DNA from 3 places in the Streptomyces sp. SCL15-4 genome. Region 2 is predicted to be linked to each of the others. Evidence: predicted binding sites of a transcription regulator. Region 2 holds the regulator's gene; each other region holds the start of a gene.
The links. The regulator HrcA, encoded in region 2, represses chaperone genes, less so after heat shock. The targets are predictions, from matches to a motif close to TTNGCACTCNGNNNNNCNGAGTGCNAA.
Positions count from the first base shown of each region.

Region 1: groL (chaperonin GroEL) is a predicted target of HrcA. The motif match lies at 960-986, and genes of this name have one in related genera.
Region 3: groES (co-chaperone GroES) is a predicted target of HrcA. The motif match lies at 732-758, and genes of this name have one in related genera.

Region 1 covers NZ_JAOBTQ010000001.1:4,689,200-4,691,464, reverse strand. Annotated here, with positions in the region: gene groL (chaperonin GroEL) at 1-797, opposite strand, end outside; gene SCK26_RS20725 (cold-shock protein) at 1,107-1,310, opposite strand; gene SCK26_RS20720 (MoaD/ThiS family protein) at 1,742-2,017, opposite strand; gene thrC (threonine synthase) at 2,014-2,265, opposite strand, start outside.
Region 2 covers NZ_JAOBTQ010000001.1:5,652,157-5,654,421, forward strand. Annotated here, with positions in the region: gene SCK26_RS25270 (MBL fold metallo-hydrolase) at 1-409, opposite strand, end outside; gene hrcA (heat-inducible transcriptional repressor HrcA) at 571-1,587, shown strand; gene dnaJ (molecular chaperone DnaJ) at 1,588-2,265, shown strand, end outside.
Region 3 covers NZ_JAOBTQ010000001.1:3,530,942-3,533,206, reverse strand. Annotated here, with positions in the region: gene groES (co-chaperone GroES) at 906-1,214, shown strand; gene groL (chaperonin GroEL) at 1,333-2,265, shown strand, end outside.

The sequences.
Region 1 (2,265 bases), 960 kb from region 2:
CGGATCTTGTTGACGACCAGGGTCGACAGGGCCTCGCCCTCGACGTCCTCGGCGATGATCAGCAGCGGCTTGCCCGACTGCATGACCTTCTCCAGCAGCGGGAGCAGGTCCTTGACCGCGGAGATCTTGGAGTTGGCGATGAGGATGTACGGGTCCTCGAGAACCGCCTCCATGCGCTCCATGTCGGTCGCGAAGTAGGCGGAGATGTAGCCCTTGTCGAAGCGCATACCCTCGGTGAGCTCCAGCTCGAGACCGAAGGTGTTGGACTCCTCGACGGTGATGACGCCTTCCTTGCCGACCTTGTCCATGGCCTCGGCGATCAGCTCGCCGATCTGGGTGTCGGCGGCGGAGATGGACGCGGTGGAGGCGATCTGCTCCTTGGTCTCGACGTCCTTCGCCTGCTCCAGCAGGGCGGCGGAGACGGCCTCGACGGCCTTCTCGATACCGCGCTTGAGAGCCATCGGGTTGGCACCGGCGGCGACGTTGCGCAGACCCTCCTTGACCAGGGCCTGGGCCAGCACGGTCGCGGTGGTCGTACCGTCGCCGGCGACGTCGTCCGTCTTCTTGGCGACTTCCTTGACCAGCTCGGCGCCGATCTTCTCGTACGGGTCCTCGAGCTCGATCTCCTTGGCGATGGAGACACCGTCGTTGGTGATCGTGGGCGCGCCCCACTTCTTCTCGAGGACGACGTTGCGGCCCTTGGGGCCGAGCGTCACCTTCACGGCGTCCGCGAGCTGGTTCATGCCGCGCTCGAGGCCGCGCCGCGCCTCCTCGTCGAACGCGATGATCTTGGCCATGTGAAGTGGTCCCTCCAGGACTGGGGGTGATTCCTTCGGACCGCGCCCGCGCCCGCGACGGACGGCTCGCCGGCCTCGTGGTTCCTTGCCCCACCCGGCCTGCGGGCCTCACCGACCCGGTCCTTCGCTGTCACTCTCACCTTCAGAGTGCTAACGCAATGATTAGCACTCGGCATGGTCGAGTGCAAGCGCCCGGCCGGGTGGACGGCGCCCGTCAGCCGCCCGCGAACACCGGAACCGGGGCGCGGCCGGGGGCACGGCGAAGGGCCCGCACCCTCTGTGAGGTGCGGGCCCTTCACGCGAAAACATTCAGGCGGTGACGCGAACCATGTCGGCCTGCGGACCCTTCTGGCCCTGCGAGATCTCGAACTCGACCCGCTGGCCCTCTTCCAGGGTGCGGTAGCCGTCCATCTGAATCGCGCTGTAGTGGACGAAGACGTCCGCACCACCGTCGACCGCGATGAAGCCGTACCCCTTCTCCGCGTTGAACCACTTGACGGTGCCCTGAGCCATGCCTAACTCCCCTATTACTGGCCCTTGCACAGATCCACACTTCGCGGACCCGGGTCAGACCTCACCCCCCAACTGGTCGGGGGCGTGCGCCGGAACGCGTCGACCGCGGCTGAATGTATCTGTCCAACTGCCGTCTGCAACAGGTCAATCGGACGAGAATTCTGGACGTGCGGGGTCCGGAATATGGCGAGAATTCACCCGACTCCAGGGCAAGTCGGGCCCCATAAAAGCCACAAAAGCCGCGCAGAACCCGCACAACTTGGCTACTTCTTATCGGGCGCGCGGCATGAATCCAGGGCTCGCGACCATCGGGCCGCGACCGTGTTCCCCAACTCTACCGCGTTCAATCACGCAGAATTGCCCCCTCCGTTTCTCTTACGGAGGGGGCAATCGAGTGGACGGTCGGTGACCGGCCGCGCCGTCGGAAAGGATCAGCCGCCGGCGACCGCGGGAATGATCGACACGCCGGCGCCATCGGGGGTCGCCGTCTCCAGGCCCTGCTCGAAGCGCACGTCGTCGTCGTTGACGTACACGTTGACGAACCGGCGCAGCTTGCCCTGGTCGTCCAGGACGCGGGCGGCGATCCCGGTGTGGTTCTTCTCCAGGTCCGCGATGACCTCGCCGAGCGTGGCGCCCTCGGCCGGGACCTCGGCCCGGCCGCCGGTGTAGGTGCGCAGGATGGTGGGGATGCGAACGGTCACGCTCATGCGAGGCCAGCCTCTCGGAAGGAGTCCAGGGTCGGGCGGATGGTGGCGGTCAGGCCGGTCCCGGCCACCGCGTCCAGGGTCTTCAGGCCGTCACCGGTGTTGAGGACGACCGTGGTCTTCGCCGGGTCCAGCAGCCCCGCCTCGAGCAGCTTGCGGGTCACGCCGACGGTCACCCCGCCCGCCGTCTCCGCGAAGATGCCCTCGGTGCGGGCCAGCAGCCGGATGGCGTCGACGATCTCCTCGTCCGT
Region 2 (2,265 bases):
CGCCGGACACCAGGTGCCGCGGTGCGGCCAGCGCGTCCACCGCCTCGTCGGCGTCGGCGACCGGCAGCCCGTTGCGCACCGCGTCCAGCCGCAGTTCCGCCCGCTCGGACGCGAGCACGGCGTCCAGCCCGACCGCTCCGTACACCTCCGCCCCGGCGAACACCGCCGAGCCGAACACGTGGTCGAAATGAGGGTGGGTGAGCGCGAGATGGGTCACACGGCCGCCCGCCAGCTCCTCCGCCCGCGCCCGCAGCCGGGCCCCCTCCGCCAGGCTCGAACCGGCGTCCACGAGCAGCGCCGTCCCCTCGCCCACGACCAGCCCCACCGTGCAGTCCCAGCCCGGCAGCCGGCACCGCCCCACCCCGGCCGCCAGCCGTTCCCACCCCAGCTCTTCCCAAGTCACGGTCATACCCGCGACGCTAGCGGTAGGACCCGGTACGGCGGACCGACCTTGCCCGGTGTGGACCGGACGGCCGTACACTGGGCCGGGGAATGCTGGCACTCGTGTGGGAGGAGTGCCAGGCGGACGACCCGATGGGACGACGGACGACGTGCTGGAGGTGCGCGCGAATGCTGAGTGAACGCAGGCTTCAGGTACTGCGCGCCATCGTCCAGGACTACGTGGGCACCGAGGAGCCGGTCGGTTCCAAGGCGCTCACCGAGCGGCACAACCTCGGCGTCTCCCCGGCCACCGTCCGCAACGACATGGCGGCCCTGGAGGACGAGGGGTACATCGCGCAGCCGCACACCAGCGCGGGGCGCATCCCCACCGACAAGGGCTACCGCCTGTTCGTGGACAAGCTCGCGGGCGTGAAGCCGATGACCGCGCCGGAGCGGCGGGCGATCCAGAACTTCCTGGAGGGCGCCGTCGACCTCGACGACGTCGTGGCGCGCACGGTGCGGCTGCTCGCGCAGCTGACCCGGCAGGTCGCCGTCGTGCAGTACCCGTCGCTGACCCGGTCCACGGTCCGGCACGTGGAGTTGCTCTCGCTCGCCCCGGCGCGCGTGATGCTCGTGCTGATCACCGACACCGGCCGGGTCGAGCAGCGTATGGTCGACTGCCCGGCCCCGTTCGGCGAGGCCTCGCTGGCGGATCTGCGGGCCCGGCTGAACAGCAGGGTCGCGGGCCGCCGGTTCACGGACGTGCCGAGGCTGGTCGAGGACCTGCCGGACGCCTTCGAGCCGGAGGACCGCGGTACGGTCTCCACGGTGCTCTCCACTTTGCTGGAGACACTGGTGGAGGAGAACGAGGAGCGGCTGATGATCGGCGGCACCGCCAATCTCACCCGCTTCGGGCACGACTTCCCCCTCACGATCCGGCCCGTCCTGGAGGCACTGGAGGAGCAGGTCGTGCTCCTCAAGCTCCTCGGCGAGGCGAAGGAACCGGGCGTGACCGTGCGTATCGGGCACGAGAACGCCCATGAAGGACTCAACTCCACCTCCGTCGTGTCGGTCGGCTACGGTTCGGGCGGCGAGGCGGTTGCCAAGCTCGGCGTGGTCGGACCGACCCGCATGGACTACCCGGGAACGATGGGAGCGGTACGCGCAGTGGCACGGTACGTCGGACAGATCCTGGCGGAGTCGTAAGTGGCCACGGACTACTACGCCGTTCTCGGCGTGCGCCGCGACGCGTCGCAGGATGAGATCAAGAAGGCGTTCCGTCGGCTCGCGCGCGAGCTGCACCCGGACGTCAACCCCGATCCGAAGACCCAGGAGCGGTTCAAGGAGATCAACGCCGCCTACGAGGTGCTGTCGGACCCGCAGAAGAAGCAGGTCTACGACCTCGGCGGCGACCCGCTCTCGCAGTCCGGCGGCGCCGGCGCGGGCGGCTTCGGGGCCGGCGGCTTCGGCAACTTCTCCGACATCATGGACGCGTTCTTCGGCACGGCGTCGCAGCGCGGGCCGCGCTCGCGCACCCGGCGCGGCCAGGACGCGATGATCCGGATCGAGATCGAGCTGGACGAGGCGGCCTTCGGGACGACCAAGGACATCCAGGTCGACACCGCCGTCGTCTGCGCCACCTGCAACGGCGAGGGCGCGGCCCCGGGCACGTCCCCGCAGACGTGTGACATGTGCCGCGGCCGGGGTGAGGTCTCGCAGGTCACCCGGTCCTTCCTGGGCCAGGTCATGACCTCCCGGCCGTGCCCGCAGTGCCAGGGCTTCGGCACGGTCGTGCCGACCCCGTGCCCGGAGTGCGCCGGCGACGGCCGCGTCCGCTCCCGCCGCACGCTCACCGTGAAGATCCCGGCCGGTGTCGACAACGGC
Region 3 (2,265 bases), 2.1 Mb from region 2:
GCATACGCCCGCACACCACCGCCCCCGGCTGCCGCCCCCGGGACCCGGCCTGCCCCACCGTCCCCGACCACGTCCGCACCTGCGGCGGCGGCGCCGCCCGCGGCCTCCGGGTGCGCCGGTACGGTCCGCGAACTGCGCTCCATGCCATCCTGCCCGTCACCGACGGCACCACCATCCCCGGCTGCCGCCCCCGGGACCCGGCCTGCCCCACCGTCCCCGACCACGTCCGCACCTGCGGCGGCGGCGCCCGAGGCCTCCGGGTGCGCCGGTACGGTCCGCGAACTGCGCTCCATGCCACCCTGCCCGTCACCGACGGCACCACCGCCCCCGGCTGCCGCCGCCTCGCCCGCCTGCGCGCTCTCGGCGCCGGCCCCGGCGACCGCACCGCCGGCCACCGGGCCCCGGCCGGACTGCCGTACGCCGGCCGGCGCGCCGGGATGAGGCGGCCGGCAGGACCGCCTCCGCACCCGCCTCGGCCTGCTCCGCCCGCCCCGCCGCGCCGACGGCCGCCCTCACCCGCCGCCTCATCCCCGGCGGCCTCGTCCTCGCGGGCCCCGGCGGGCCGACGGACGTCCCCGTGCGCGAGCACACGGCACGGGTCCTCGAAGCGGCCCGGGAACACGGCCTGACGGCGGCCCGCCCCGAGGGCCACCTGCCGGCTCTTTCCGGTACGGGCCGGCCCGCCGGTCAACGCCGGGACGGCCGATTCACCGCCGCCGCGCCGCGCGGCATTGGCACTCCGCTTGACCGAGTGCTAACCCCGGTCATAGTCTCGGCTCTGGCACTCCGCAGGTGAGAGTGCCAACAAACGCGACGGGCAGGTCCGGCACCCGCGACGACGGATCGACCTGGTCGCCACCTCAGACAGTTAACCCCGTGAGATCTCCGAAGGGGGAGGTCGGATCGTGACGACCGCCAGCTCCAAGGTTGCCATCAAGCCGCTCGAGGACCGCATCGTGGTCCAGCCGCTGGACGCCGAGCAGACCACGGCCTCTGGCCTGGTCATCCCGGACACCGCGAAGGAGAAGCCCCAGGAGGGCGCCGTCCTCGCCGTGGGCCCGGGCCGGTTCGAGAACGGCGAGCGGCTTCCGCTCGACGTCAAGGTCGGCGACGTCGTCCTCTACAGCAAGTACGGCGGCACCGAGGTGAAGTACAACGGCGACGAGTACCTCGTCCTCTCGGCTCGCGACGTGCTCGCGATCATCGAGAAGTAATCACCTCAAGCAACTCTCCGCTTGAGCTGCGCCCCTGGCCCCCGCGATCGAATAAGAAGCCGGGCGCCCGGGGCGCGGCGTTTTTCACCTACAGAATTCCGAGAGGGCTCCCGCTGTCATGGCGAAGATCCTGAAGTTCGACGAGGACGCCCGTCGCGCCCTTGAGCGCGGCGTCAACAAGCTTGCCGACACCGTCAAGGTGACGATCGGCCCCCGCGGCCGCAACGTCGTCATCGACAAGAAGTTCGGCGCCCCCACCATCACCAACGACGGTGTCACGATCGCCCGCGAGGTGGAGATCGAGGACCCGTACGAGAACCTCGGCGCCCAGCTGGTGAAGGAGGTGGCGACCAAGACCAACGACATCGCGGGTGACGGCACCACCACCGCCACCGTGCTCGCCCAGGCGCTCGTCCGCGAGGGCCTGAAGAACGTCGCCGCCGGTGCCTCCCCGGCCGCCCTGAAGAAGGGCATCGACGCCGCGGTCAAGGCCGTCTCCGACGAGCTGCTCGCCACCGCGCGCCCGATCGACGAGAAGTCCGACATCGCCGCCGTCGCCGCGCTGTCCGCCCAGGACCAGCAGGTCGGCGAGCTGATCGCCGAGGCGATGGACAAGGTCGGCAAGGACGGTGTCATCACCGTCGAGGAGTCCAACACCTTCGGTCTGGAGCTGGACTTCACCGAGGGCATGGCCTTCGACAAGGGCTACCTGTCGCCGTACTTCGTGACGGACCAGGAGCGCATGGAGGCCGTCCTCGACGAGCCGTACATCCTGATCACGCAGGGCAAGATCTCCGCCATCGCGGACCTCCTGCCGCTGCTGGAGAAGGTCATCCAGGCCGGTGCCTCCAAGCCGCTGCTGATCATCGCCGAGGACGTCGAGGGCGAGGCCCTGTCGACCCTGGTCGTCAACAAGATCCGCGGCACCTTCAACGCCGTCGCGGTGAAGGCCCCCGGCTTCGGCGACCGCCGCAAGGCGATGCTCCAGGACATGGCCGTCCTCACCGGCGCCACCGTCATCTCCGAGGAGGTCGGTCTCAAGATCGACCAG